3 regions of the Allobosea sp. P1_B10 genome follow, and region 2 is predicted to be linked to each of the others. Evidence: riboswitches for the same ligand, from Rfam matches in the RefSeq annotation. Region 2 holds a riboswitch; each other region holds the start of a gene.
The links. A riboswitch is a leader RNA that binds a small molecule or an ion and turns the genes downstream of it on or off. The one in region 2 is predicted to bind thiamine pyrophosphate.
Positions count from the first base shown of each region.

Region 1 (2,256 bases), on a different contig from region 2:
GCGCTTGACCGTGTCGGCCGCAGCCTTGGCGACCAGGATGCCGGCGCGGGTCGAGCCGGTGAACGAGACCATGTCGACTTCCGGATGGCGCGAGATCGCCTCGCCCACCGTCGGGCCGTCGCCATTGACGAGGTTGAAGACGCCCTTGGGCACGCCGGCCTCATGCATGATCTCGGCAAAGATGATCGCGTTGAGCGGGGCGATCTCGGAGGGCTTCAGCACCATGGTGCAGCCGGCGGCCAGCGCGGGCGCGACCTTGCACATGATCTGGTTCATCGGCCAGTTCCACGGCGTGATCATGCCGACGACGCCGATCGGCTCCTTGGCGATCAGGGTGGTGCCGCGCACCTCCTCGAACTCGAAGCCCTCGAGCGTCTGGATCATCTTGGCGAGATGGCCGGTGCCCATCGCAGCCTGCGCCTTGTGGGCGAGATCGAGCGGCGCGCCCATCTCGCGCGACAGCGTCTCGGCGATGTCGGCATAGCGCGTCTTGTAGACCTCGAGCACGCGCCGCATCAATGCCAGCCGCTCGGCCTTGGTGGTCGCTGCAAAGGCCGGGAAAGCCGCGCGGGCGGCAGCGATCGCCTTGTCGACATCGGCCTGCTCGCCGAGCGCGATGGTGGCGAAAGCCTCCTCGGTCGAGGGATCGATCACGTCCAGCGTGCGCGAGCCGGAGGGCTGGACCCATGCGCCATCGATATAGAACTGCAAATTATGCGACATGATGTGATCTCCGAAGGCCGGTTTGGCCGGAAAAAGGGCGAAGCCGCGTCACGAACCCGGGAATGCGGAGCATTCGGCATGGCGCGGCAGGGAAGCCGCCGGCAGGCCATCGCCATCGGCAGCTCGTTCCGCGTCAAGGTGTAGGCGCTATGGCGCAGGCCAGCAATCTCGTCGCGGCGTGGCGCACTGCGCTGGGCGCAGTTCCGCCAGACACCGCCATTCTTGACAGGATGGTGATGCAGCCCCCATCTTCGGCGCGTTCCCAGGGGGGCCTCGCTAGGAGGCTGAGATTCCGCCGGTTCGAGCCAAAACTCGGACAACGCGGTGACCCTCCGAACCTGATCCGGGTCATACCGGCGTAGGGATGCGGGACATCGGGCGGCTCGACGCCCCATTTCCATGCTCGCGCGCATTGGCCCAGGTCGATGGCTGCCCTCTGGCATCGTGCCGGATCGGCGGTCCCGACGAGGTGGGCAAGACGTGACGCAAGACGACATCATCGCCGCGCTGCTGGCGTTCCTGGATCGCACCGATGCGACCGACGCCGATTTCGAGCGCATGGCGCTGCAGGTTTTCGCCTACCAGTTCGCCAACAACCTGCCCTATCGCCGCTTCGCCCAGCAGCGCGGCCGCACGCCGCTCTCCGTGCGCAGTTGGCGCGATATCCCGGCCGTGCCGATCACCGCCTTCAAGGATCTGACGCTGAGCTGCTGCCCGCCCGAGGCGGCGCAGCGCGTCTTCATGACCAGCGGCACCACCCGCGACGTCAAGGGCCGCAGCTATCATCCGACGCTGGCGGTCTGGGACGCCTCGATGATCCCGACCTTCCGGGCGCGCTTCATGCGTGGTCTGCCCCGCATCCGCATGGGCATCCTGTTCCCCGACGAGCAGACGCTGCAGAACTCCTCGCTGGCGCATTACCTCGCGGTCGCGCTGCGCGAGTTCGGCACGCCCGACAGCGCCGTGATGATCGGCGAAACCGGTCTCGACATGGAGCGACTGCTGGCAGCGCTGGCGACAGCCGAGGCAAGCGGCGAGCCCTACGCGCTGCTCGGCGCCAGTTTCAGCTTCGTGCATCTGCTCGACGAATTGCAGCGCCCGGGCCGGCGCTTCGCCCTGCCGCCGGGCAGCCGCGTGCTCGACACCGGCGGCTTCAAGGGCCAGTCGCGCGAGCTGGCGGCCGATGAATTCTACGATGGCCTCTCGGCCGCGCTCGGCATCCCCCGTAGCGCCTGCATCAACATGTACGGCATGACCGAGCTCAGCACGCAGTTTTACGATGACGGCAACGAGACCTGCCCCTCGCTGAAATCGGGCCCGCACTGGATCAGGAGCCGTGTCGTCGACCCCGTCACCGGGCGCGACCTCCCCGAAGGCACGACCGGCGTGCTGGTCCATCACGACCTCGCCCATTTCAACTGCGTCTCGGCCATCCTGACCGAGGATGCCGGCATCATCGAGCCCGGCGGTTTTCGCCTGCTCGGCCGCGTCGACGGCGCTGATTCAAAAGGCTGCTCGGTCGCGGTCGAGGAA
Region 1 is NZ_JBFTZP010000008.1:369,948-372,203, forward strand. Features, by position in the region: gene AC1D2L_RS18255 (aldehyde dehydrogenase family protein) at 1-723, opposite strand, end outside; TPP riboswitch at 978-1,108, shown strand; gene AC1D2L_RS18260 (LuxE/PaaK family acyltransferase) at 1,204-2,256, shown strand, end outside.
Region 1: linked by a shared signal. The riboswitch ahead of AC1D2L_RS18260 (LuxE/PaaK family acyltransferase) and the one ahead of thiB (thiamine ABC transporter substrate binding subunit) in region 2 are both predicted to bind thiamine pyrophosphate.

Region 2 (2,256 bases):
CATCAGGGTGAACCCCAGCACGCCCCGTAGATAAGCCAGAGGCGGCAGGCTAAAACTCACCCCGGCCGCGAGGAGCCCCGTAACCGCCGCCCCGACCGTGCTGAGCAGCAGCGCGAGCGAGATCAGCCCGGGGAGCGTGCGCACCGTGCGGTCAGCGGCTCAGAGCCGCGAGCCATTGGTCGATCCAGCTGCGCCGCTGGTCCCGCAGCTCTTCGGGCGCGAATTGCAGCGAACGCTCGGGCCGGGCGAGGTTCTGGAAGGATGCGGGCAATCCCGTCGCGGGCGTGCGCGCCGGGTACATCCAGTTGGTCTCCGGCAGTGCCGATTGGAACGGCTCCGTCAGCGAGAAGGCGAGGAAGCGGCGCGCCAGCTCCGCATTCTTCGTCATCCTGACCATCCCGGCCACCTCGACCTGCAGATAATGCCCCTGGGGGAAGATCGCGGCCCTGAAATTGTCCTTCTTCTCGGCGCCGACATGATAGGCCGGCGAGGTCGTGTAGCTCAGGACCATGTCGGCCTCACCCTTGAGGAAGAGCCCATAGGCCTCCGACCAGCCCTTGGTCACGGTGACGATGCGCGGCTTCAGCTTAGCCCACGCTGCATTCGCCTCATCGCCATAGACCTGCCGCATCCAGAGCAGCAGTCCGAGCCCCGGCGTCGAGGTGCGCGGGTCCTGGATCACGATCTTCGGCCCAGCCGCATCCTCGACCAGCGCCTTGAAGCTCGCTGGCGGGTTTTTCAGCCTTGCGCTGTCATAGACGAAGGCGAACCAGCTCCAGTCCACCGGGACGAATCTCTCGTCCGACCAAGTGACAGGCAGCGAAAGCCCGGCGAGATCCGCGCCATGCGGTGCAAACAGCCCTGTCGCCTTCGCCTCCGCCATCAGATTGTTGTCGAGTCCGACGACAACATCGGCCTTGGTCGTCTCGCCTTCGAGCTTCAGCCGCGCCAGCAGCGTGCCGGCATCGTCGACGCTGACGAGGTTGAGCGTGCAGTCGCAGACCGCCTCGAACCGCTCCTTCACGGTCTTTCCCGGTCCGTATTTCCCGGCGAAGCTCGCATAGGTGTAGACTGTGAGCGTCGGCTTCGGCGCCTGTGCCATGGCGGTCGCGGCGCTCAGGCCGAGGATAAGCGCCGCACAGCGGACGAGCGAACGGAGCGACATGGGCAGCGCCTTGACCGGTTCGAGGACGATCAGATCCAGAACGCTTCCGACGTGAGCTGAAACCGCGATGCACCCGGGGCAACGCCGTCTCCATCCCTACGCCGGCACGATCCGGATCAGGTTCGACGGGTTGACGGATTCAGGTCCGCCTCTCAGCCCTGCAGGCACCCCGTGAGACGTCGCGACGATAATGCGGCTGCCCAGATATGCCAAGGTGTTGCAGAGAGCCGAGGTCTGACCGTCAGTTCAGGTACATCGTCCTCGCTCCGGGGATCCCTAGCCCCCCAGCCCCGAGGCCCAGATCGGATCGCGCATGCGAACACCGATCGCGTGCGCGTGCCGCGCGACGTCGGTGGCGATCTGGTCCTGCGTTTCGAGATCCGCCGCTAATGTCGGAAACGACATGCAAAACCCCATGATCTCATTGCGGGCGGGATCTGCCACTGCCGCTCCGATCGAAGAAATTCCCGGCTTGATCAGGCTCGATGTACGGGCGATCCGGTTCGCCCTGATCGCGGCAAACTCGGATCTGACCTCGTCGTCGCTCATGGCCGCGCGAAGGCCCTGCTTGCCGCGGGCGTCGACCTGCGCAAGGGCCTGGTCATCGCCGAGCCGGGCGAGAATGACGCGCCCGATGACCGAGTCGAACGCTGGTATGCGCTCCGCTATCGCTCCCGTGTGCTGCAGCGGGTACGTGCCCTGCTGTGCTGCGAGGAGGACGCGCTCGTGTCCCGATAGAATCCCGGCGTGCCCGGTAAAGCCGAACTTCCGCACGAGTTCGTCAATGGCGACGCGGACGAGGTCCAGGAGCCCGTGACGTGCGAGGTATAGCGCGCCCAGATCAAGGGCCTTGCCTCCGACGACGTAGCCCTGATCGTGCCGCTCTCGCTCCAACAGCCCGGCTTCGGCAAGCGCTTTCATCAGCCGCGATACCGAGGCCTTGGGCAGGCCTAAATCGCGGCAGACCTCCCCAACGCGCAGGACCTGCCGATCCTCGTTCAGAAGCGAGAGAATGCGCAACCCGTTTTCGAGCGAGCTCATGTGTGTTCCATTTGCGATAACGATGTTGACATATACGGCACGACGGGCTT
Region 2 is NZ_JBFTZP010000005.1:284,165-286,420, forward strand. Features, by position in the region: gene AC1D2L_RS14260 (ABC transporter permease family protein) at 1-144, opposite strand, end outside; gene thiB (thiamine ABC transporter substrate binding subunit) at 152-1,165, opposite strand; TPP riboswitch at 1,241-1,347, opposite strand; gene AC1D2L_RS14270 (IclR family transcriptional regulator) at 1,442-2,206, opposite strand.

Region 3 (2,256 bases), on a different contig from region 2:
GCCCAACGAGGTCTTCCTGATCGAGGGCCACACGGATGCGGTCGGCAGCGACATCGACAACCTGTCGCTGTCGGACCGTCGCGCGCAGGCCGTGGCCGAGATCATGACGCGTGACTTCGGCGTGCCGCCCGAGAACCTGACGACACAGGGCTATGGCGAGCAATACCTCAAGCTGGCGACGCAGGACGCCGCCCGCGAAAACCGCCGCGTCACACTGCGGCGTATCACGCCACTGCTCACCGGCCAGAGCCGCTGAGAACCTTGGGGAGCGGCCGCTTTGGCCGCTCCCTTCGGCTTTGCCCTCTCAGGGAACCGCAGCGGTATATCCCGGTTGATATCCTAGCGCCCCGGTACCGCGCCGGAGCCCTGTGAAAGGAGCCGAGGTCATGCGCATGCATAAGAGGTTCTTGATCGGTTCACTCCTGCTTGGCCTCAGTGCCGGCGGCGCTGTCGCGCTGGAGCAAACCCGCATTGCCCAGGCCGACCCGGGAACCAGCCTGCAACGGCAACGCGCCCCGGGCATTCCGCTTGCTCCCAGTCCCGGCACGGTCGCAGAACGCGAACGCGCCTTGGGCGATACGGCCCAGCCTTCGCCGCCGGCGCGGCCACGCAATGTGCGACAGGCCAGCAACCCGTCGCAGATCGAGCGTGACCCGCCGATGCCACGCGGCGTGCCCTCGATCATCGCGCCCTAACCGAGCGTTTCGATTTACGATTGCGAAAGATGTCCCTCCTAGCCTGCCGGGCAGGAGAGCCTGACCATGAGCGATTCATCCCTCGCCATCGCGCAAAGCGCCATGGCGACGCGTGCAGCTGCGACACAGCAAGCCCTGCAGACCGAAATGCTGCGCCAGCAGGCCGCCAGCGACCAGGCGGTGCTCGAATTGCTCGAGCAGAGCGTGGCCCAGCAGAAGGCAACGCTCCCGGCTGGCCAGGGCGGCGCCGTCGACATCTCGGCGTGAGCCTGCGGCATGCCCGGCTTGCGGGCCGGCGATCGATCCTGCAGCATCCGCCGGTTGCACCCGCGCGACTTCGCGCCTAGTTTCTCCGTCGTTCCGAGGGGTGCTCGCAAGAGCTGAGATGGTCGCAGGGCCAAACCCGTCGAACCTGATCCGGGTCATACCGGCGGAGGGACTGGAACGCGGCTTACCTTTGGCGTGGCCGCTTAACAGCGACTAACCCGCTCAACCAACCCGGATCTCCTGAACCTTGGACCAAGGAGGAGATCCAGATGAACGTCCCCACCACCACAGACCGGCCAGGCCAGATGACGGCACAGCATATCGATGCCGCCGGCGCTGCCGCCATTCTCGCCCGCGTCGCGTCGCAGCGCCCGCGCGTGCAATGCCTGACCAATACGGTCGCCCAGAACATCACCGCCAACATGCTGCTCGCCTTCGGCGCGATCCCATCCATGGCGATCCATGTCGACGAGGTCGCGGCGATGGCGCGCGGCGCCGGCGCGATCCTGATCAATATCGGCACGATCAATGCCGAGAGCGAACTCGCTATTCCCAAGCTGCTAGAGGCGGCGCGCGATCACGGCAAGCCGCTGGTGTTCGATCCCGTCTTCGTCGAGCTGTCGCCGCTGCGCCAGCATGTTTCGCGCGAGGTCCTGAAGCTTCGTGATGTCGTGGTCCGTGGCAACGCCACCGAAATGGCGGCGCTCGGCTCGGCGCTCGACGATGCCCGCGAGCGCAACCTGACCTGCGTCACCACCGGCAGGGTCGACCTGATCGAGGGCGCGTCGGGCCAGTATCGCGTCGCGCATGGCCACCCGCTGATGACCAAAGTGACCGGGGTCGGCTGCGCGGCCGGCGCCCTGATCGCAGCCTGCTGCGCCGTCGAGAGCGATTTTGCCCGCGCGGCGGCGGCGGCGCTGATCGCTTATGGTATCGCCGGCGAGATCGCAGCCCAGCGCTCCAGGGGCCCCGGCAGTTTTGGCGTCGAGCTGATCGACGCGCTGGCCGCCATCGATGAAGCGACGCTGCGTGCGGGCATGGGAGAACAACAGTGAGCGTCGATATCCTGCTTTACGGCATCGTCGATCCGCAGATCGGGAGGGGTCGGTCGCTGGCAGAACTCTCCGCCGCTGCGGCTCGTGGCGGGGCCACGCTGATCCAGTACCGCGCCAAGGACGCCTCGACCCGCGAGATGGTCCGCGAGGCGCGAGCCATCAAGGCGGCGCTGGCTGGCACAGGCGTGCCGCTATTGATCAATGACCGCATCGACGTCGCGCTGGCCTCAGGCGCGGAC
Region 3 is NZ_JBFTZP010000003.1:40,419-42,674, reverse strand. Features, by position in the region: gene AC1D2L_RS07720 (OmpA family protein) at 1-256, shown strand, start outside; gene AC1D2L_RS07715 (hypothetical protein) at 408-695, shown strand; gene AC1D2L_RS07710 (hypothetical protein) at 762-962, shown strand; TPP riboswitch at 1,049-1,152, shown strand; gene thiM (hydroxyethylthiazole kinase) at 1,232-2,017, shown strand; gene thiE (thiamine phosphate synthase) at 2,014-2,256, shown strand, end outside.
Region 3: linked by a shared signal. The riboswitch ahead of thiM (hydroxyethylthiazole kinase) and the one ahead of thiB (thiamine ABC transporter substrate binding subunit) in region 2 are both predicted to bind thiamine pyrophosphate.